4 regions of the Streptomyces sp. NBC_01451 genome follow, and region 3 is predicted to be linked to each of the others. Evidence: riboswitches for the same ligand, from Rfam matches in the RefSeq annotation. Region 3 holds a riboswitch; each other region holds the start of a gene.
The links. Region 3 has a riboswitch for cobalamin ahead of OG595_RS33730 (cobalamin biosynthesis protein). Riboswitches for the same ligand answer to the same signal wherever they lie in the genome.
Positions count from the first base shown of each region.

Region 1: another riboswitch for cobalamin. It lies ahead of OG595_RS41190 (ABC transporter substrate-binding protein); the one in region 3 lies ahead of OG595_RS33730 (cobalamin biosynthesis protein).
Region 2: another riboswitch for cobalamin. It lies ahead of OG595_RS12330 (ribonucleoside-diphosphate reductase subunit alpha); the one in region 3 lies ahead of OG595_RS33730 (cobalamin biosynthesis protein).
Region 4: another riboswitch for cobalamin. It lies ahead of OG595_RS40085 (CbtB domain-containing protein); the one in region 3 lies ahead of OG595_RS33730 (cobalamin biosynthesis protein).

Region 1 covers NZ_CP109479.1:9,312,386-9,317,736, reverse strand. The annotation lists gene OG595_RS41195 (FecCD family ABC transporter permease) at 1-457, opposite strand, end outside; gene OG595_RS41190 (ABC transporter substrate-binding protein) at 454-1,488, opposite strand; cobalamin riboswitch at 1,543-1,720, opposite strand; gene OG595_RS41185 (hypothetical protein) at 2,179-2,442, shown strand; gene OG595_RS41180 (hypothetical protein) at 2,744-3,118, shown strand; gene OG595_RS41175 (ArsR/SmtB family transcription factor) at 3,339-3,710, shown strand; gene OG595_RS41170 (alpha/beta hydrolase) at 3,883-5,351, opposite strand, start outside.
Region 2 covers NZ_CP109479.1:2,915,498-2,920,848, reverse strand. The annotation lists gene OG595_RS12340 (putative Ig domain-containing protein) at 1-101, opposite strand, end outside; gene OG595_RS12335 (ribonucleotide-diphosphate reductase subunit beta) at 411-1,427, opposite strand; gene OG595_RS12330 (ribonucleoside-diphosphate reductase subunit alpha) at 1,427-3,820, opposite strand; cobalamin riboswitch at 3,947-4,070, opposite strand; gene mctP (monocarboxylate uptake permease MctP) at 4,261-5,351, opposite strand, start outside.
Region 3 covers NZ_CP109479.1:7,661,334-7,666,684, forward strand. The annotation lists gene OG595_RS33725 (cobyric acid synthase) at 1-802, opposite strand, end outside; gene OG595_RS33730 (cobalamin biosynthesis protein) at 814-1,788, opposite strand; cobalamin riboswitch at 1,890-2,029, opposite strand; gene OG595_RS33735 (hypothetical protein) at 2,186-2,407, opposite strand; gene OG595_RS33740 (inorganic phosphate transporter) at 2,448-3,707, opposite strand; gene OG595_RS33745 (lysozyme) at 3,852-4,610, opposite strand; gene OG595_RS33750 (class II aldolase/adducin family protein) at 4,808-5,351, shown strand, end outside.
Region 4 covers NZ_CP109479.1:9,089,073-9,094,423, reverse strand. The annotation lists gene OG595_RS40105 (reverse transcriptase/maturase family protein) at 1-357, shown strand, start outside; partial or broken gene OG595_RS40100 (hypothetical protein) at 468-649, shown strand; gene OG595_RS40095 (acyl-CoA dehydrogenase family protein) at 718-1,896, opposite strand; gene OG595_RS40090 (CbtA family protein) at 2,050-2,826, opposite strand; gene OG595_RS40085 (CbtB domain-containing protein) at 2,852-3,073, opposite strand; cobalamin riboswitch at 3,111-3,242, opposite strand; gene OG595_RS40080 (histidine phosphatase family protein) at 3,374-4,000, shown strand; gene OG595_RS40075 (ferredoxin) at 4,028-4,429, opposite strand; gene paaE (1,2-phenylacetyl-CoA epoxidase subunit PaaE) at 4,471-5,351, opposite strand, start outside.

The sequences.
Region 1 (5,351 bases), 1.7 Mb from region 3:
CGACCCGGTCGACGCTGTCGCCGAGGGTGTGGCTGAGCAGCAGCACCAGCGCGAAGGAGAGCAGCGCGCCCAGGAAGGCACCCGCCGACATGGACACGACTCCCCCGCCCACCCCCAGCACGACGACGGCGACCGCTCCCGTGGACGCGCCCGAGGAGACGCCGAGCACGAACGGATCGGCCAGCGGGTTGCGCAGCAGCGACTGCATGACGGCCCCGCACACGGCGAGCCCGGCCCCGCACACGGCGGCGAGCAGGGTCCGGGGCATGCGCAGGTTCCACACGATGCCGTCGCGCAGCGGCGCCAACGTGCTCTCGCCGAAGCCCAGATGGGCCGCGACGGACGCCCACACGTCGCCCGTGGAGATGTCGGCGGGCCCGATCGTCACGGCGACGGCGACCGACGCGAGCAGCGCGACCAGCCCGCCGCCGGTCAACAGCAGGAGACGGGTGCTCACTTGGCGAGCCCGAAGTCGCGCAGTCCGGCGGCGACCTGCTCGATCCCTTCGACCGTGCGGATGGACGGGTTCATCGCCTGCCCGCTGAGCAGGACGTACCGCTTCTTCTTCACGGCGGTCAGGTTGCGGGTGGCGGGGTTCGTCTCCAGGAATCGGATCTTGGCCTCGGCGGTCTCCGCGGTCTGCTGTTTGCGGGTCAGGTCGCCGATCACGATGACGTCGGGGTCACGGTCGGCGACGGTCTCCCAGCTGATCTGGGGCCACTCGTCGTGGGTGTCGGCGAAGGCGTTCCTGGCGCCGACCGCACGGGTGACGGCGCCCGGCGCGCCGCAGCAGCCGGCCAGGTACGGCGACTGGGAGTTGGCGAACCAGTACATGAGGGAGACGTCGGAGGCGTGCAGCCCGGCGGTCGCCCTGCGCACTCGTTCCTCCAGCTCGGCGACGAGTGCCCCTCCGCGCTTCTCGACGCCGAACGCCCGTGCCAGGTCGCGTATTTCGCCGTACACGGCGTCGAGCGTGAGCGGTGTGGCGCGCGATCCGTCGCCACCGCTGTCGTTGTCCTTGCCCGTCGAGCAGTCGGAGGGCGAGACGTACGTGGGCACGCCCAGCTTCTCGAACTGCGCGCGGGTGGCGACGCCGCCCTTGCCGAGGGTCGAGACGAACGACGCGGTGACGAAGTCGGGTTCGGCGTCCAGGACCCGCTCGAAGGAGGGCGCGTTGTCCGCGAGCCGGGGCACGGACGCGTTGGCCTTCTCCAGTCCCTTCATCACCGGGTCCGTCCAGGTCGCCGTCCCGGCCATGCGGTCGGCGAGACCGAGGGAGAGCAGGATCTCCGTGGTGCCCTGGTTCAGGGAGACGGCCCGCTTCGGGGCCGACGTCAGGGTGATCTTGTGGCCGCAGTTGTCGATGGTCACCGGGTAGCCCGCGTCGGCGGACCTCCCGGGGCTCTCGGTGCCGCTCCTCGACCCGCCACAGGCGGTGAGCAGCAGAGCGGACGTGAGCAGAAGCGCGGGGGTACGGAGCACGGGCATGCCTCAGGGGTCGGGGCTCGTACGCGGAGCCTGGCCTACGGACGTCCCTCCGCACGGAGTGCGGAGGTGCCAGCAGGTCTTCGGACTCGGGTTCGTCCGGACGAGGCGCCTTCCCGGTCTCCCAGTGGCGTTCTGTGCCCCGCCCGTCCCCCTCACCGCTGCGCGTCAGTTCCGGATTCGCACCGGATTCCCTGGCCTCGGATGTGGCTCGACTGGCCCGCTGAGGCTATCAAGCCCGCCGCACCGTCAGTTAGCGCGATCGCTCACCGGTTGCGGGTCACGGGCTACGGGCTACGGGCTACGGGCTACGGGCTACGGGCTACGGGCTACGGGGCCAACATGCGCGTCCCAGGCCGTCGGCTCGCCTTCGCGCGGCAGAAGACCACCGAGACCGTCACCCTGGCCAAGACTCTGCCCCCGGGCACCGGTGCGACCACCGAGGAGACCGCCCAACTACTGCGTGCCGGTCTCAAGGCCCATCCCCGCCGAGCGTCTCCGGGTCAACGCGACTGGGGTCGGTCGAAGGGATCGTCAAATGTCACTGCAGATACACGTGAAGGCATAGGGGTGGGGTGAGGCGTCGTCATGGCCTCACCCCACCCCGGGTCTTACCTGTGTCAGCGCCTGCGCCCAGACCAGCCGCTCCCGACTCCCGCGACCTGCAGGGCCAGGAGCATCAGGCCGAGAAGCATGACGTTCGTGGAAGAGAAGACATCGTTCGTCGAGATCTCGGCAGCGTTGATCAGGAACGATATGAAGAACAGTACTGCCGCGGCTATACCAAGCATGGAGCGGTTCCTCTCGAAGGGTGAGATCCGTGTGCCCCGGTATCCCCTTCGTAGGCCTCAGGCGATGGTGGAAAAGGCCGCCCCTCAACTCATCCTGCTGAAAGGACAGTTCAACGGATCAGTGAACGATGACCCTGGCCCGGTCCGACCTGACGCAACCGCTTGAGTCACTACGGGCGGAAAACATCGAGCCGGCCGTCTCCGCGAGCCACAGAGGGCCGTTGGCCGCGACCACCCGCAGCGCGTCTCCGCACAGTCCCCCCGCGAGTCCTCCTGCGGAAGAAGACGCGGCCCCAGTCATTTGAAGGGCATGAGCGGTCACGGATATGGCATCATCCGACTTTTCGGAAGCTCCCTCGGCCAGTACAGGAACAACAAGGTTTCCGGCCGCCGACTCTACGTATGGTCCGGGCATCAACGAGGCACACGACACCTGAGCCTCGCAGTGACCAGGAGGAGATGCCGGTATCAGCAATGTGGAGATTTGCCTCAAGGAGATCATGGCCTCGATCGAGGGCTCGTTAGGGACTGCCCTGGTCGACTACACCAGCGGTATGGCGCTGGGCACTCTCGGGGGGAGCAAGGACCTCGACCTGACGGTTGCGGCGGCAGGCAACACTGACGTGATCCGGGCCAAGACCCGCACCATGGAACACCTCGGCCTCAAGGGCGAGATCGAGGACATCCTGATCACACTCGGCAGCCAGTACCACATCCTCCGGCCGCTCAAGGGTCGTGGCGGCAACGGGTTGTTCCTCTACCTCGTGCTCGACAAGAGGAAGTCGAACCTCGCGATGGCCCGCCATCAGCTCAAGAGCGTCGAGGCGCAACTGGACGTCTAGAAAACCGTGTTCTTCATGGCCTCGCACGTCCATGACTTGAAGATTTCTTCAACTGGGCACATGGGGATCAGCGCACATAGGGATCAGCTCAATCCCATGGGCGTGCGAGGCCGGATGCACGAGGATCGGTCCGCAAGAACGAACGCCTGCGGTGGCACGTAACAGGGCCACCGAGCCCGGATGCAGCCCGTCGAACGCGGCAGGGAGCGAGCGATTCACCATGCAGGTCCCCCTCTACCAGGCCAAGGCCGAGTTCTTCCGGATGCTCGGCCACCCGGTACGCATCCGGGTCCTGGAACTCCTACAGAACGGCCCCGTCCCCGTACGCGACCTGCTCAGCGAGATCGAGATCGAACCCTCCAATCTCTCCCAGCAACTGGCCGTACTGCGCCGCTCGGGGATCGTGGTGTCCATCCGGGAGGGCTCCACGGTCAGCTACGCCCTGGCCGGCGGCGACGTGGCCGAGCTTCTGCGCGCCGCCCGCCGGATCCTGACCGAACTGATCACCGGCCAGGGCGAGTTGCTCGCCGAACTCCGGCAGGCGGATCCCTTTCCGGCTCTCACTCCGGGCGGATCCGACCAACGCTCCTGATCCCCCGCTGGGCCCTGCCACGGCAGGCTCCGACGCTGCCGGCCAGCGGGCCGGACGCTCCGGCGCCGGTGTCGGCCAACTTCCCCAGGCCTGGCACAGCACGGTCGGCGGCAAAGCCCGAGGCGCCGGTCATGGAAGACCGGCGCCTCGGGGTCGGGGTGGGAAGGGAAGGTCAGCTCACGGAGCCGATGCGTTCGACGCGCTCGTCGACGCCGTTCCGGAGTTCACTGAGCGTCGTGCCGGGCGGGGCCGTCTTCGGCGTGGAGGAAGGCGGCTGTGTCTCGTCGGCGCAGGTCGTGCCCGAGGCCGGGACCTTGAGGTCCACCAGGTAGCCGATGACCGCGTCCGTCGCACAGGCACTGCGGCCGAACGCCGTGTGCCCCTCGGCCCGGAAGGTGAGCAGCGAGGCGTTGTCGAGCTGCCGGGACAGCGCCACGGCGTCCTGGTACGGGGTGTCCGGGTCACCGGTGGTACCGAGGACCAGGATCGGCGCCGAGCCCTTCGCCCGGTAGGAGCCGTCGTAGCGGCTGACGCGCTCGCCGGGCCACTGGACGCAGGCGGTGGCGTGCTGGTGGTCGTACGTGGGAGGGCCGTAGGCCATCGCCGGGCCGAGCAGCGGAGCCTCCTTCGCGAAGGCGGTGACGTTGCGCTTCAGCAGGCGCAGGCTGCGCGGGTAGTCCCGGTCGACGCACTCGACGGCCACGTTCGGGCCGAGGAAGTCGAAGCTGGCCGGGGACGGCGGACGCAGCAGGAAGGACGTGTTGTCCCGCAGTTGGGCCTTGCGCAGTGCGGCGCCGAACTCGGGCCAGATGACCTTGCCCTCGTTGATGTTGAACATCAGCCGGTAGACCAGTGTGTAGCCGTTGGCCTGGCCGCCGTTCGCGGTCGTCACGGGGTTGGCGTCCAGGTCGGCCTTCAGCTTCCCGAACGCCGCGCGCGGGTCTCCGTCGCCGAACCCGCAGGTGGCCTGATCGGCGGCGCACCAGTCGAGGAAGCGGCCCATCGCACCGTCCAGTGCCAGGTACTGCGGCCGGTCGTAGGCGTACGGGCGGTTGGCGTAGTGCACCGGGTCGTACGCGCCGTCGAGGGTCAGGGCGCGCACCCGCTTCGGGAACATGGCGGCGTAGACGGTTCCGATGTACGACCCGAACGACCGGCCGTAGTAGGTGAGTTGCTTCTCCCCGAGCGCCTCCCGCAGCAGGTCGATGTCCCGGGCGACGTATTCGGTGCCGATGTAGGGCAACAGCTCGCCCGTGTTGTCCACGCAGGCCTGGTCGAATTCGGCGGCCTGGCGCAGCGCCGGCTCGAAGGCGTCCGGGCCCGGCACGCCCTTCGCCTCCGTGACGGCCCGCGTGTACCTCGCGTCGTCGAAGCAGGTCAGTGCGGAACTGCGGCCAACGCCGCGGACGTCGTAGCCGAAGACGTCGAAGGAGTCGCGCAGTGCGGCCGGCAGATCCGCGTAGTTGTTCCGCACGAAGTCCACACCGGAGTTGCCGGGCCCTCCCGGCTGCATGAACAGAGTGCCCTTGCGCTTCGTCTGGTCCGCGGCCTTCTTCCGGACCACCGCAAGGGTGATGGTCTTGCCGCGCGGCTTGCGGTAGTCGAGCGGGACATCGGCGTTCGCACACTCGAAGCCGCCCT
Region 2 (5,351 bases), 4.7 Mb from region 3:
ACCGCGACGAGTCCGGCGAGGCCGAGGGCGGCGGCGGGTATGGCGGCGACCAGGAGTCTTCGCAGGCTCCGGCCGGGCTTACCGGTGGGTGTCTTACGCATGGGGGTACTGCCTCCGTCGTGGGAGTGGGGTTCTCGACGCTGGTGGCAGGCCTGTGACGCGCGTAGCGGCGGCAGAGCGCGTTATCGTCAGGGGCATGACACTTTGGACGTTCCGTGATGCCGTTGTGCGCATGACAGGATGGCCAGAAAGTAGCCGGGGCCGACAAGACCGGAACAGATGCGTCGGAAGAACTTTGCCGCTCCATAGGAGGTCCATGGACGGCCGATGGACGGTCCATGGACGACGCCTCGCGCTTCATGGTGCCGGGCTTACCCTTCGGTAAGCCCGGCACCATCGGTGACATGGCGTCAGAAATCCTCGTCGAGGTCGACCGTGCCCTCCACCGCCACCTGGTACGCCGACGGGCGCCGCTCGAAGAAGTTGGTCAGCTCCTGCACCCCTTGCAGCTCCATGAAGGAGAAGGGGTTCTCGGAGCCGTACACCGGGGCGAAGCCGAGGCGGGCCAGCCGCTGGTCGGCGACGCACTCCAGGTACTGGCGCATCGACTCGGTGTTCATCCCCGGCATGCCCTCACCGCACAGGTCGCGGCCGAACTGGAGCTCCGCCTCGACCGCCTCCCGCATCATGTCGGTCACCTGCTGCTGAAGCCGCTCGTCGAACAGCTCCGGCTCCTCCTTGCGGACGGTGTCGACCACCTCGAACGCGAAGCTCATGTGCATGGTCTCGTCCCGGAAGACCCAGTTCGTGCCGGTGGCCAGGCCGTGCAGCAGACCCCGGCTGCGGAACCAGTAGACGTACGCGAAGGCCCCGTAGAAGAACAGGCCCTCGATGCACGCGGCGAAGCAGATCAGGTTGAGCAGGAACCGGCGGCGGTCGGCCTGTGTCTGCAGGCTCTCCAGCTTCTCGACCTCGTTGATCCACTTGAAGCAGAACTCCGCCTTCTCGCGGATTGACGGGATGTTCTCCACCGCGTCGAACGCCGCGGCCCTGTCCTCCGGGTCGGGGAGATACGTGTCCAGGAGCGTCAGATAGAACTGGACGTGCACGGCTTCCTCGAACAGCTGCCGGCTCAGGTAGAGCCGCGCCTCGGGGGAGTTGATGTGCTTGTACAGCGTCAGCACCAGGTTGTTGGCCACGATCGAGTCGCCCGTCGCGAAGAACGCGACCAGCCGGCCGATCATGTGCTGCTCGCCCTCGGACAGCTTCGCCAGGTCGGAGATGTCCGAGTGGAGGTCTACCTCCTCGACGGTCCAGGTGTTCTTGATGGCGTCCCGGTAGCGCTCGTAGAAGTCCGGGTAGCGCATGGGGCGGAGGGTCAGTTCGAAGCCCGGGTCGAGCAGGTTCTTCTCAGCGGCGGTGGTCATTACTGGCAGGCCTCGCAGGACTCGGGGTTCTCAAGGGAGCAGGCGACGGCGTCGGGGTCGGCGGCCTGCTGGACGGGGACACTCGCTTGCGCGGCGCGCGCGATGCGGGTGGCCGGGCGCGAGCGCAGGTAGTACGTCGTCTTCAGGCCCGACTTCCAGGCGTACGCGTACATCGAGGAGAGCTTGCCGATGGTCGGCGTCTCCAGGAACAGGTTCAGGGACTGCGCCTGGTCCAGGAACGGGGTCCGGGCCGCCGCCATGTCGATGAGCCCGCGCTGCGGGAGCTCCCACGCCGTGCGGTACAGGGCCCGTACGTCGGCCGGGATCCACGCGAAGTCCTGCACCGAGCCGTTCGACTCGCGCAGCGCCTCCCGGGTGCGGGCGTCCCACACACCGAGGTCCTTGAGCTCCTTCACCAGGTACGAGTTGACCTGGAGGAACTCGCCGGACAGCGTCTCGCGCTTGAACAGGTTGGAGACCTGCGGCTCGATGCACTCGTACACCCCGGCGATCGAGGCGATGGTGGCGGTGGGCGCGATCGCCAGGAGCAGGGAGTTGCGCATCCCGGTCGAGGCGATACGTTCCCGCAGCGCCGACCAGCGCTCGGGCCAGGCCAGCTCGACGTCGTAGTGGTCGGGGTGCAGCACACCGCGGGCCGTACGGGTCCTCTCCCAGGCCGGGAGCGGGCCGTTGCGCTCGGCGAGGTCGGCGGATGCCTCGTACGCGGCGAGCATGATCCGCTCGGCGATGCGCGTGGAGAGGGCCTTCGCCTCGGGCGAGTCGAAGGGGACGCGCAGCTTGAAGAAGACGTCCTGGAGGCCCATCGCGCCCAGGCCGACCGGGCGCCAGCGGGAGTTGGAGCGGCCCGCCTGCTCGGTCGGGTAGAAGTTGATGTCGACGACCCGGTCGAGGAAGGTGACGGCGGTACGGACCGTCTCGTCCAGCCGCTCCCAGTCGATGTCACCGGCCGCCGTGTCGACGAACGCGCCGAGGTTGACCGAGCCCAGATTGCAGACCGCGGTCTCCCCGTCGTCCGTGACCTCCAGGATCTCGGTGCACAGGTTCGAGGAGTGGACGACACTGCCCGGCTCGGCCGTCTGGTTGGCGGTGCGGTTGGCCGCGTCCTTGAAGGTCATCCAGCCGTTGCCGGTCTGCGCGAGGGTGCGCATCATCCGGCCGTACAGATCGCGGGCCGGGATGGTCTTCCGGGCGAGCCCGTCCTCCTCGGCCCTGCGGTAGGCGGCGTCGAACTCGGCGCCCCACAGGTCGATCAGTTCGGGCACGTCGGAGGGGGAGAAGAGCGACCAGAGCGCGTCCGCGTCCACCCGGCGCATGAACTCGTCCGGGATCCAGTGCGCGAGGTTCAGGTTGTGCGTACGGCGGGCGTCCTCACCCGTGTTGTCGCGCAGCTCCAGGAACTCCTCGATGTCGGAGTGCCAGGTCTCCAGGTACACCGCGGCGGCACCCTTGCGCCGGCCGCCCTGGTTCACGGCGGCGACGGAGGCGTCCAGCGTCTTCAGGAACGGCACGATGCCGTTGGAGTGCCCGTTGGTGCCGCGGATCAGCGAACCGCGGCTGCGGATACGGGAGTACGACAGGCCGATGCCGCCGGCGTGCTTGGAGAGGCGGGCGACCTGGTGGTAGCGGTCGTAGATGGAGTCCAGCTCGTCCAGCGGGGAGTCGAGGAGGTAGCAGGACGACATCTGGGGGTGCCGGGTACCGGAGTTGAAGAGGGTGGGGGAGGAGGGGAGGTAGTCGAGGCGGCTCATCAGCCGGTAGAGCGCCGCGACTTCGTCCAGCCCTCGAACGCCCGTTTTTGCGTCAAGCGCAGTGTCCTCGGCAAGCCCGCTCGCGACGCGCAGCATGAAGTGCTGGGGCGTCTCGACGACCCGGCGCGTGATCGGGTGGCGCAGGAGGTAGCGGCTGTGCAGGGTGCGCAGGCCGAAGTAACCGAAACGGTCGTCGCCCTCGACGTCGATCAGGGCGTTCAGCCGGTCCGTGTGCACCCGTACGAACTCGGCGGTGCGGTCGGCGATCAGGCCCTCCCGGTGGCCGGCCGCGACCGACTCGGAGAAGGACGTGACACCCTGCGAGGCGGCTTCCGCGGCGATGGTGACGGTCAGCAGCCGGGCGGCCAGCCGGGAGTAGACGGGGTCCTCGGAGATGAGACCGGCCGCCGCCTCGGTGGCCAGCTCGCGCAGCTCCGACTCGTCGGCCCGCGCGGACCGGCCGCGCAGCGCGACGGCGGCGACCCGGCCGGGGTCGGCGTCGGGAAGGTCGGCGGTCAGCTCGGTCAGGATCCGCAGCAGCGCGGTACCCGGACCGTCCGTCTCCACTGGGGCCAGTGGGGCCACTGCGGTCGCTGAAGCCGGTTCGGCTGGCGCGATGGTCACGTGGGGGCTCTCCCTCGCTCGGCACGGGGCCTTGCGGAGGGCAGCGGGGCACACGGACGCCTTACGGGTACGCGCGCGTCCACCGGCCCACTCCACGAGGCCCGGACGTCAGGCACCCGGACCGGTCGGCCGGGCGCACTGTCGACAGGTCCTCGGACTGGACACGCGCACGAACATGCACGAGTACACCGTTGCGGGACAGTTCCGGATTCGCACCGGATTCCCCTGCGGCGACAGCGAGCATGAGCATACATCTTGTGCCGGGCCCTGGAAGCACCCCCACATGTTGTGTCGTATCGCCGAGTTGAGGGGATTGGAGGAGTACGACAAGGGGCCGCCGGACTTCTCCGGCGGCCCGATGGCGCCCCTTAAGGGGCGCGGGGAACTGCGCGACAAGCCCCCACGGGCCCGCAGTGGACGAACCACGGACCCTGCGGAGCTCAGTGCGCGGAACCCGCCGTCGCCGACGGCAGTTCCACCGCCACGCCCGGATCCCCCGCGTCCGCCGTGTAGTCCGCCGGCTTCGTCTCGTCCACGCCGTCCGGGGCCTTCAGCGCCTTCAGCACGAAGGTGAGGACCACCGTGACGGCGACGTTCAGGACGAACGCCGTCAGACCGATGTAGCCGATCTCGCCGATCCCCGGGATCTCCTTCGAGCTGCCGCCGAAGTGCTTCTGCGTCGGGGACGCGACCCCGTACGCAGCCAGCGTGCCGTACAGCATGCCGACCGCCCAGCCGGCCAGCAGGGCCCAGCGGTGGAACCAGCGGGTGAACAGGCCGCCGACGAGGGACGGGAAGGTCTGGAGGATCCAGATGCCGCCCAGGAGCTGGAAGTTGATGGCGACGGTCTTGTCCATGGTCAGGACGAAGATCAGCGCGCCCACCTTCACCAGGAGCGAGACCAGTTTGGAGACCTTGGTCTCCTGCTCGGGTGTCGCGTCGGGCTTGAGGAAGTCCTTGTAGATGTTGCGGGTGAAGAGGTTGGCCGCCGCGATGGACATGATGGCCGCCGGGACGAGGGCCCCGATGCCGATCGCCGCGAAGGCCACCCCCGCGAACCAGGACGGGAACATGTCCTCGAAGAGCTGCGGGATCGCCAGCTGGGGGTTGGTGACCTTGACCCCGGCCGCGATCGCCATGAAGCCCAGCAGCGCGAGCAGCCCGAGCATCAGGGAGTACAGCGGCAGGATCGTGGTGTTGCGGCGGATCACCTCACGGCTCCGGGAGGACAGCGTCGCCGTGATCGAGTGCGGGTACATGAACAGCGCGAGCGCGGAACCCAGCGCCAGCGTGGCGTAGGTCCACTGTCCGGCCTCGGCCGGGATCAGGGCGCCCGCCTTGGCGGCGGTGTACTTCTCGCTCGCCGCGCCGAAGACCTCGTCGAACCCGCCCAGTTTGATCGGGATGTAGATGATCGCCACCGCGATGACGACGTAGATCAGCGTGTCCTTCACGAACGCGATCAGGGCGGGGGCCCGCAGACCGGAGGAGTACGTGTAGGCCGCCAGCACGCCGAACGCGATCAGCAGCG
Region 3 (5,351 bases):
CCGCGCACACGGCGACCCGCAGCACGTCCTCCCCGACGGGCGGGGCGACGTTCGACTCCCGGACCGTCCCCCGCAGCGAGATCCGCAGCCCGTCCTCCTCGTCGATGCCGAGCCCGTGCCGGAAGGGCAGCACGCCGTAGGTCGGCCGTCCGGTGAGCCCGAGCAGCATGTCGAGCCCAGGTTCGAGCAGGCTGACGTCCCCGCGGAACTTGTTGACGAGGAACCCGGCCACGAGCGCCTGGTCCTCGGGGGACAGCAGGGCGACCGTCCCGAAGAAGGAGGCGAAGACCCCGCCCCGGTCGATGTCGCCGACGACGAGCACCGGGAGCCGGGCATTGCGCGCGATCCCCATGTTGACGATGTCGGTCCGCCGCAGATTGATCTCGGCCGGACTCCCGGCCCCCTCACAGATCACCGCGTCATACGTGCCCCGCAGTTCGGCGAGGCACTCCAGCACGGTCCCCAGAAGCCGCTGCTGCCGCCCCCCGTGATACCCACGCGCACTCATCTCGCCCACCGGCTTCCCCATGAGCACGACCTGACTGCTCCGGTCGCCCCCCGGCTTCAGCAGTACGGGATTCATGAGCGCCGTCGGCTCGATCCGGCACGCCTGCGCCTGCATGGCCTGCGCCCGCCCGATCTCCGCACCCTCCCGTGTGACGAAGGAGTTGAGGGACATGTTCTGCGCCTTGAACGGCGCGACCTTGACCCCCTGCCGCACCAGCCACCGGCAGATCCCGGCGGTCACGACACTCTTGCCGGCGTCGGAGGTGGTCCCGGCGACGAGCAGCCCACCACCCATGGCCCCACCACTCATGAGGTACGCCCTTCGGTGTTCCTGCGCCTGTTCATGATCGCGTTCGCGAGCAGCCGCCCGGCGACACAGACGCCGAGGGCCAGCCAGGAGACGCGCCGGGACAGCCGTACGGCCCGTTCGACGTCGGGGACGCCGACAGCCCGCCCGGACTCCCCGTTGAGCACGGGCCGGTGCTCGACCCGCCCCCCGTAGGACAGCGTTCCGCCGAGCCGGACCCCCAACGCCCCCGCGAACGAGGCCTCCACGGGCCCGGCGTTCGGACTGGGATGGCGTCCGGCGTCGGCACGCCAGGCCCGGACTGCGCCGCGCGGATCACCGCCGGCGACGGCGGCGAGCACGGCGGTCAGCCGCGCCCCCGGCCACCCGGCGAGGTCGTCGAGCCGCGCGGAGGCCCAGCCGTACCGCCGGTATCTCTCCGACCTGTGCCCGACCATCGCGTCCAGGGTGTTGACGGCCCGGAACCCGACCAGCCCGGGCACCCCGCCCAGGGCGCCCCAGACGAGCGCGCCCACCACGGCGTCGGAGGTGTTCTCGGCGACGGACTCCACGACGGCCCGGGCGATCCCGTCGGGGTCGAGGGCCTGCGGATCCCGCCCGCAGAGATGGGGCAGCCGCTCCCGCGCCGCCTCGACGTCCCCGGTCTCCAGGGACCGGCCGACGGCCCGCGCCTCCCGGCCGAGGGAGGTACCGCCGACGACGGCCCAGGTGGCGGCGGCGGTGAGTGCGAGGGAAGCGGCACGGGACGGACGTACGACACGACCGGCCGCCGCGGCAAGGAAGACGGCGCCCCCCGCGCACATGGCGGTGTGCAGCGCGCCCCACCCCCGGTGGTCCCGCCACAGCACCCGCTCGACGGCGCCGGCGGCCCGCCCGAACACGGCGACCGGATGCCCGCGGCGGGGGTCGCCGAGGATCAGATCACCGAGGAGTCCGGCGGTGGCGCCGTACGCGAAGACGCGATCGGCACGCACCGGCTCAGCCGGCCGTGGAGTCGGGCAGCGACCTGGTGCTGTACCTCGAACGGCAGCCGAGCATGGCGATATGTCCTCACTCAGGGTGTCCACGCCCTGGTTCGACGAGACCGGCGGCGAGAGTTCCTGGCTCCCGGGGTTACCTACCCCGGTGACAGTGGCGGGACCGCGCCGGATTCGCACCGGCTTCCTCTTCTGCCGCCGTACATGGCTCCGGCAGTCCACCACGGGCCCGGAACACCCGTCAACTTGCCGTTGACCAGGAAAGGAGGACTGTGCTGAGCCCCACACCACGACCGGATCGGGGCGACGAAAAACGCCCGCTCCGACCGTGACCACCGGCAAGGCGGTCAGGGTCGGAGCGGGCGGCGAGGAGGTGCGCGCGTGTCCGGCCGGGTCAGGCCACGATCAGATAGATCCCGTACGAGACCACCGCCGCGCAGGCGGCGAAGCACGCGTACGCCCCGGTGACGGCCAGCCCCGCCGACTCGCCCTGCGCGACCGCCCGTTCGCGGCGCGAGAGCCCGACGATGCCCAGGGTGAACACGCCCACCATGGCCACGGTGATGACGAGGCTGACGCCGAAGACGGAGCCGAGGGCTGCCCAGTCGATCTTCATGTTGCTTCCTTCTGCTTCTCGCTCGGACCGGGAGCCGGACTCAGAGGGCCGTGGCCGACGGCTTCGCCGTGACCTCGGCCGGGGCCGGGATGGTAGCCGTCAGGTCATCGGCGATGGTGCCCGCCGGCGGCGGCGTCACGGCGGCGATGGCCGTGGTGACGATGCCCGCGGGCTCGGCGTTCTCGGCGGACTCGCCCTCGACGTGGTTGACGTTCGTGTGGTCGATCACCTCGCGGCGCGACACGACCCAGATCGCCGCGCTCGACGCGATGAGGAAGGCGGCCACCAGAGCCGTGCCCCAGTCGCCGAAGCCGGTGACGTACTCCGCCAGCGCGCCGACGAGAGCCGCGGCGGGCAGCGTCAGCCCCCACGCCACGAACATCCGGGTCGCCGTCGACCAGCGGACCACGCCGCCCTTGCGGCCGAGGCCGGCGCCCATCACCGAGCCCGACACCGAGTGCGTGGTGGAGAGGGAGAAACCGAGGTGGGAGGAGGCCAGGATGACGGTCGCCGCGCTGGTCTGGGCGGCGAAGCCCTGCTGGGGCTGGAGGTCGGTCAGACCCTTGCCCATCGTACGGATGATGCGCCAGCCGCCCAGATACGTGCCGAGCGCGATGGCCAGGCCCGCGGAGAGGATGACCCACACCGGGGGATCGGAGTCGGGGGAGACGGCGCCGCCGGCGACCAGGGCGAGGGTGATGATGCCCATCGTCTTCTGCGCGTCGTTCGTGCCGTGTGCCAGCGACACCAGGCCCGCGGAGGCGATCTGGCCGACCCGGAAGCCCTTCTCCGCCGCCTTGCCCTCGGCCCGCGCTGCACCGAGCTTGTACGACAGCCGGGTTGCCAGCATGGCGGCCATGCCCGCCACCAGTGGGGCGGCGATCGCCGGGATCAGCACCTTCGTCACCAGCACATCGCCGTGGACGGCGCCCGTACCCGCCGAGGCGATGGTCGCGCCGATCAGGCCGCCCATCAGGGCGTGCGAGGAACTGGACGGGAGCCCGACCAGCCAGGTCAGCAGGTTCCAGAGGATCGCGCCGACCAGTGCGGCGAAGATCACCTCGGGACGGATACCGCTCTCGTCCACGAGGCCCTTGGAGATCGTGTTGGCGACCTCGACGGAAAGGAAGGCGCCCACGAGGTTGAGCACCGCCGACATGGCGACCGCGACCTTGGGCTTGAGCGCACCGGTCGAGATGGTGGTGGCCATCGCGTTGGCGGTGTCGTGGAAACCGTTCGTGAAATCGAACGCAAGCGCGGTGACGACCACGATCGCGAGGATCAGCGAGAAGCTTTCCATTTACCCAGATTTCTTCCGTACGGTATTGGCTCTTGGACCGTAGGCAACCTGGATGAACGGAAGATGAACTGGCGGGGGACGCTGGGTGGCCGAAAACGGAGCGCCGTTCCCCTGGTGTCGCGGGACGGGCGGCGCCCGCTCCCGTCAGCCCTTCGCGAACCGTTTGAGCTGGGCCGACGTCCCGTTGAAGAGGTTCTGGTCACCCGGCAGCGAGCCGCTGTTGTCGTACTGCCAGAACGTCCAGAACTTCCAGCCGCCGGACGGCAGCGCCCCCGCGTCGGACGCGTTGTAGCGGGCCAGCCACAGGGCGTGCTTCGAAGTGAAGGCACTGCTGCTGTTCGTGCAGGTGTTCCACCAGTGGGCGGTCGTGTAGATGACCGGACGGCGGCCGGTGAGCCGGGCGACCTCGTTGCTGAAGGCCGTGATCCAACTGGCCATCTCCGCCTTGTCGAGGCCGTAGCACTTCTTCTTGCCGTAGGGGTTGTACTCGACGTCGAGCGCGGGGGGCAGCGTCCACCCGTCCGCGCGCCAGGCCCCGCCGTTGCGCACGAAGTACCGGGCCTGGGTGATGCCGGACGACCTGTCCGGCAGGGCGAAGTGGTAGGCCCCGCGGATCAGGCCGGCGGCCCGTGAACCGTCGTACTGCCGGCCGAAGTACGGACTGCGGTAGGTGTGGGACTCGGTCGCCTTGATGTATACGAAAGTGGCGCCCTTCGCCTTCGCGGACTGCCAGTCGACGTCCTTCTGGTGCGACGAGACGTCGTGCCCCCTCGGCTCACCCGCCGCCGAGACCGGGACCTCCGTCAGGACGGTCCCGCCGATGGCGATCGCCGCCGCGGTGGCCGCGACGGCACGGGACCGGCGCCGGAAGTGCCGGAGCGAGGGTCGGTGATCACGGGCCATGTGTCCCCCCGGAATGGCTGCGTGCGTGACAAATCCCCAGGAGGCTACTGGAAGATCGACCGATTTCCGGCGGTCTCCGGCCAAAGCGCACGCACGCGCCGATACGCGCGCACACGCGCCCTTACGGACCCCGGAATTTCCCCCTACAGTGCCCTCGCCCGGCGCCGCTCCGGGACCGTGCCTGGCAGGATCGGGGCATGGCTGAGCAGCGACGGGACGGACGTGACGTGCGGGACGACGTGCGGGGCACTGATCCGGCACGATGGCCCGCCGGGTCCGACGGGACGGCGCGGGCCTGGGCGGGGCTCGTCGCGACGGCCCGCCGCACGGTGGCCGACGGCCTGGTGGTCGGCACCTCCGGCAACGTCTCCGTGCGTGTCGGGGACACCGTCCTGGTCACACCGTCCGGCGTTCCGTACGACCGGCTCACCCCCGACGGCGTGGTCGGCGTCGACCTGGCGGGCCGCCAGGTTCTCGGCACCCTGACCCCGACGAGCGAACTGCCCATGCATCTCGCCGTCTACCGGTCCACCGACGCCCGCGCCGTCGTCCACACCCACGCCGTCCACGCGACCGCCGTCTCGACGCTCGTACGGGAGCTGCCGCTGATCCACTACATGGCCGGCGACCTCGGCGGCCCCGTCCGAGTCGCCCCGTATGCGACATACGGCACGGAGGAGTTGGCCGAGAACATGCTCCGGGCCCTGACGGACCGCGCCGCGTGCCTCCTCCAGAACCACG
Region 4 (5,351 bases), 1.4 Mb from region 3:
TGTTTCGAGGCCCGAATCGAGCGGAAGAACAGGACGCCACTGGTGGCCCGGTTCGGCGGGATTCCCCTCCAACGGCAGCGGGCGGCGGAACTCGCCGATCGTGAGCCTGTCCGGGTGGACTACCCGCAGAAGGAACTCATTGCGAGACTCCTGGCGGATACCTGCGAGATCTACGGAAGCAAGGGCAACGTGCAAGTGCACCACGTCCGCGCTCTCGCCAACCTCGCACATGCCGGATGGCAGCCTTCCGACTGGGCGCGCGTCATGCTCCATCGACGCCGCAAAACAGTCGTGGCCTGCGACATCTGCCACGACCGTATCCATTCGGAACGGCCAGCCAGACCATTCACGCAGTAGTCACTGGAGAGCCGGATGACCGGGAAACCGTCATGTCCGGTTCGGCGAGAGGCCGCGCGGAACAGGACTCGCCCTCACGGCGAGCACCTCGCCGCGCGGCCGACCCAACCGGTTGGATCATGATGCACCGCCGCCTCGCCCGCGACTACGAGACCCTCACCGCCAGCTCCGTATGATCCACGTCGCATCGATCGACAACCTCGCCAAACGCATAACGGACGAGACCACGCCAACCTGGCGAGGAACTTACAAGGACTTAAAAGGCAATTCGACTAAATCAAATGCCCTCTGAAAAGGGGCGGTGATCTTGACGCTCACTGTCCCTCTTTTGTGCCGACTGAAAATCCTCGCCACAAGGCACTAACGCCGCACCCTCGGCATCCCCAGCCCGATCCACGAGATGATCTCCCGCTGGATCTCGTTGTTGCCGCCCCCGAAGGTGAAGATCACCGCTGAGCGGTAGCCGCGTTCCAGTTCGCCGTGGAGTATCTCGCCGGCCGAGCCCTCCTTCAGCGCGCCGGGGGCGGCGACGATCTCCAGGAGCCAGGCGTAGGCCTCGCGGCGGGCCTCGGAGCCGTACACCTTGACGGCGGAGGCGTCCTGGGGGGTGAGGGTGCCCTCCTGGACGGCGTTCACCATCTGCCAGTTGAGGAGTTTCATCGCGTCGAGCCTGGTGTGGATCTGGGCGAGGCGGCGGCGGACCCACGGGAGGTCGACGACGCGGCGGCCGTCGGCGAGTTTCGTCTCCATCGCCCAGCGCTGTACGTCGTGCAGGGAGCGGATGGCCATCGTGCCGTGGGCGGCGAGGGTGACGCGCTCGTGGTTGAGCTGGTTGGTGATCAGCCGCCAGCCCTGGTTCTCCTCGCCGACGCGGTGGGCGACGGGGACGCGGACGTTCTCGTAGTAGCTGGCGGTGGTGTCGTGCGAGGCGAGGGTGCGGATGAGGGTGCAGGAGTAGCCGGGGTCGGTGGTCGGCATGAGGAGCATGGTGATGCCCTTGTGCGGCGGGGCGTCCGGGTCCGTACGCACGGCCAGCCACACCCAGTCAGCGGTGTCCCCGTTGGTCGTCCAGATCTTCTGGCCGTTGACGACGTAGTCGTCGCCGTCCCGCACGGCGCGCGTCTTCAGGGCGGCCAGGTCGGTGCCCGCCTCCGGCTCGCTGTAGCCGATCGCGAAGTCGATCTCGCCGGCGAGGATCTTCGGCAGGAAGTAGGCCTTCTGCTCCTCGCTGCCGTACCGCATGATCGTCGGGCCGACGGTGTTGAGTGCCATCAGCGGCAGCGGTACGCCAGCCTGGGCGGCCTCGTCGAAGAAGATGAACTGTTCCATCGGGGACAGCCCTCGCCCCCCGTACTCCTGCGGCCAGCCGACGCCGAGCCAGCCGTCGCCGCCGAGACGGCGGATGGTCTCGCGGTAGAAGCGCTTCTGGGCCACGTGGTCGCTGAAGCGCGAGTAGGCCCGGTCCGGCACCAACTCGGCGAAGTAGGCGCGCAGTTCGGTGCGCAGCTGCTGCTGCTCGGGCGTGTATTCGAGATGCACGGCGCCTCCTGCTGGCTCCCCAAGGCCGGACCTGTCGGCGCACACGGTAGAACGTGTTCCAGAAATTGGGAATGGCGGTGCGGGTACCGGTGCACACATGCCGGAGGGGGTCCCGGACATCCGGGACCCCCTCGGGGCAGTGCCGCGATCCGGTCAGTGCGCCACGGGAGTCGCCTGTGGCTCGGCACCGCTCGCGCCGACGGCCGCTGCCGTCCTCGGAACGAGCAGTCGTTCCGCCAGCAGTCCGAAGACCAGGCCGAACGCGGTCCACATCGTCGCCTGGATGGCGAGCGTGGCCACCCGGTACTTCCACAGCAGGCTCGCGGAGAAGCCCGCCGGGACCTCGTTGGTGAACGACGGCAGGAAGGCGTACGCCAGTCCGACGACCACGACGAAGAAGGCGACCGCGGCGAGGGTCGCGTTCCAGTTGCCCAGGCGCGGCGCGAGGCGCTTGCCCAGGATCACCGCGCCGACGGCCAACAGCACGCTCAGCGCGACCATCAGGAAGAACAGCGCGGTGCGCTGGTTGAGAGTGTCGGGGTCGCCGACGGCGGGCGGGTTGGCCGGGTACTTGAGGAACGGCACGACGTACACGGCGAGCAGTCCGGCCCCGGCGAGGAGCAGCGCGGTCGCGCGCGGTCCGAAGCGGCCGATCCGGCCGAGCGCGAAGCAGTACGCGAGGGCCGCGATACCGCCGAACGCGACGCCGTAGACGAGGACGCCGGTCCCCAGACCCACGGTGGACTGCAACGCACGGGAGACGAGCGCCTGTTCGGCATGCCCGTGGGCCTCGTGCATCTCCTCGAACGCGATCGCGTCGTCGACGAGCGGCTCGGCGAAGAGGTACGCGACGACCCAGACGAGCACACCCGCGACAAGGCCCGCGAGCATGCCGCGGACCAGGAGGTTTCTGACAGTGGTGGAGTTCATGAGCTCGTACGTTTCCCCGTCGTCGTCAGTGGCAGGGGAAGCCGAGCAGGTGACGGGCGTCGTGCACCCACTCGTGCACGCCCTCGCCGGAGACCAGCGAGGTGGCGCCCTGTTCGGCGCCGACGAAGTAGAGCAGCACCAGCATCAGCACGCCGAAGAAGACCGCCCAGGGGGCGATCGCACCGATCGGCAGCTTCTCGGGTACGGCGGTGGGAACGGCGGTCGGCTGGACTGCGGACTGTGCCATGACAGGACCTCCTGGGGGAACTCGCGTCCCGTATCGGTGGTGCAGAGGACGACAGTCACGGGTCTGACTTGCCCCCGGACCGCACCGGGCGGGTGCGTACGGGGCTTACAGTGGCGCGACCGTGCCGGATTCCCACCGGCTTCCGTCGAACCGTCGTCAATATCGACGAGAAGGTACCGCGAAGCGGGGGCGCGGCCAAGGGCGCACAGGACGGCGTACAGCGCGCCGGTGCGCCGTACGCTGCCTCAAGTGCCGTACATGACAACGACATTGGGGCGGAATGAACGCGGGAGTGACCGGATGACGAGCCGAGTGATGTTGATCTCACCGGCGATCAGCGCGGCGCTGCGGGAGGCCCGTTTCGACGACGGCTGTCCCCTGGACGCGTCGGGTCTGCGGCTCGCCCGGGCGGCGGCGGGGACGCTCCCGCCGGTCTCCAGGGTGTGGGTCTCCCCCACCGCACGCTGCCGTGAGACGGCTCGGGCGCTGGGCCTCGACGCCGCTGCGGTGCCGGGCCCGGGCGGTCTGGACGTGGGCCGCTGGCGCGGCGCGACCCTGGCCGAGGTGGCGGAGAAGGAACCGGAGGCGCTGGCCCAGTGGCTGGCGGACCCTCGGTCGGCCCCGCACGGCGGTGAGCCGGTCCGCGCTCTCTGCGACCGCGTCGCGCGCTGGCTGGACGAAACGGCGGCGCAGGCCACGGGCCGGACCGTCGCGGTCGTCGAGCCGGAGGTGGTACGCGCGGCGACGGTACGGGTGCTGGGGGCGCCCGGGTCGGCGTTCTGGCGGATCGACGTTCCGCCGTTGACGGCAACGGAGTTGACCGGCCGGGCGGGACGCTGGAACGTGCGGGTGGGCGGGCAGCTCGGGGCGTCGCACGAGGAGTCGGGCGGGACGCCGCACCAGGGGCAGGGAGCGGCGCGGGCGTGAACCCGCGGGTTCACGAAACGCCGTGTCTCACCCGCCGACGCGCCCCGAGTCCGGCACCTGAAGCGTCCACGCGAAGTCCGTGCACGCCTGTGCGCACTCCCGGCACGCCTTCGCCGCGTCCTCGCCACCGGGGTGTTCGTCGAAGGCCTGGGCGGTTTCCAGGCAGACCGTGCTGCACCACTCCAGTTGGACCCGGAGAGCGGCCTCGTCCAGGTCCACCTGCTCGGCGAGCAGTCGGCATGTCGCGTCGCACACCTCCGCGCACAGAATGCCCTTGCGGCGCGCGAGTGCCTCGACGGCGGGCCCGTCCGGGTCCGCGAGACTCGCGCGCAGCGCACACGCCCGCGCGCACTCGGTGCACGCCTGGGCACAGACGAAACGGTCCTCCAGGAACCGGAAGAGTTCCTGTTGCGTAGTTGTAGGGGTCACGCCGATCGAGTTGCCGAAGCGCGACCCGCCAAACCTTTGATTCAGCTGTCGTAGTCGACCGTCAGCGTCTCCGACACCGGGAACGACTGGCAGGTCAGGACGTAGCCCGCGTCGACCTCCGCTGGTTCGAGGGCGTAGTTGCGGCGCATGTCCACCGCACCCGAGGTGACCAGCGCCCGGCAGGTGCCGCAGACGCCGCCCTTGCAGGCGAACGGCAGGTCCGGCCGGGTGTGCGCCGCCCCGTCCAGGACGGTCGCGTCCCGGGACAGCGCGGTGGTGGTGGAGCGGCCGTCGAGGGTGATCGTGACCCGGCTCACCGGGCCCTCGGCCACCGCGTCCGTGTGCCGGACCTGGCGGACCGGCTGGTCGTCTGCGTAGAAGAGTTCCTGGTGTACCCGGTCCGCGGGCACGCCCAGCTCCGCCAGCAGCCGCTGGGCGTCACGGACCATGCCGTGCGGTCCGCACAGCCACCAGTGGTCGGTGCCCGGCACGTCGACGAGGCCCGCGAGGAGTGCGGCGAGCCGTTCGGCGTCCAGCCGCCCCGACAGCAGCTCGGCCTCGCGCGGCTCCCGCGACAGTACGTGCCCCAGCTGGAAGCGCGTACGGTACATGTCCTTCAGGTCCGCCAGCTCGTCGGCGAACATCACGGTGTCCGTACGCCGGTTGCCGTACAGGAGGGTGACCTGTGAGCGGTCGTCGGCGGCGAGGACCGACTCGGCGATCGACATCATCGGGGTGATGCCGGAACCCGCGGCGATCAGCACGTGGCGGCCGGACACTGTCAGGTCGGGACTGAAGGCGCCGGTCGGGGTCATCACGTCGAGCACGTCACCCGGGCGCACCCCGTCGACCAGCCAGGACGAGAACAGGCCGCCGGGCACCACGCGTACGCCGATGCGGGGCTGTTCGCCTGCCGGGGCGC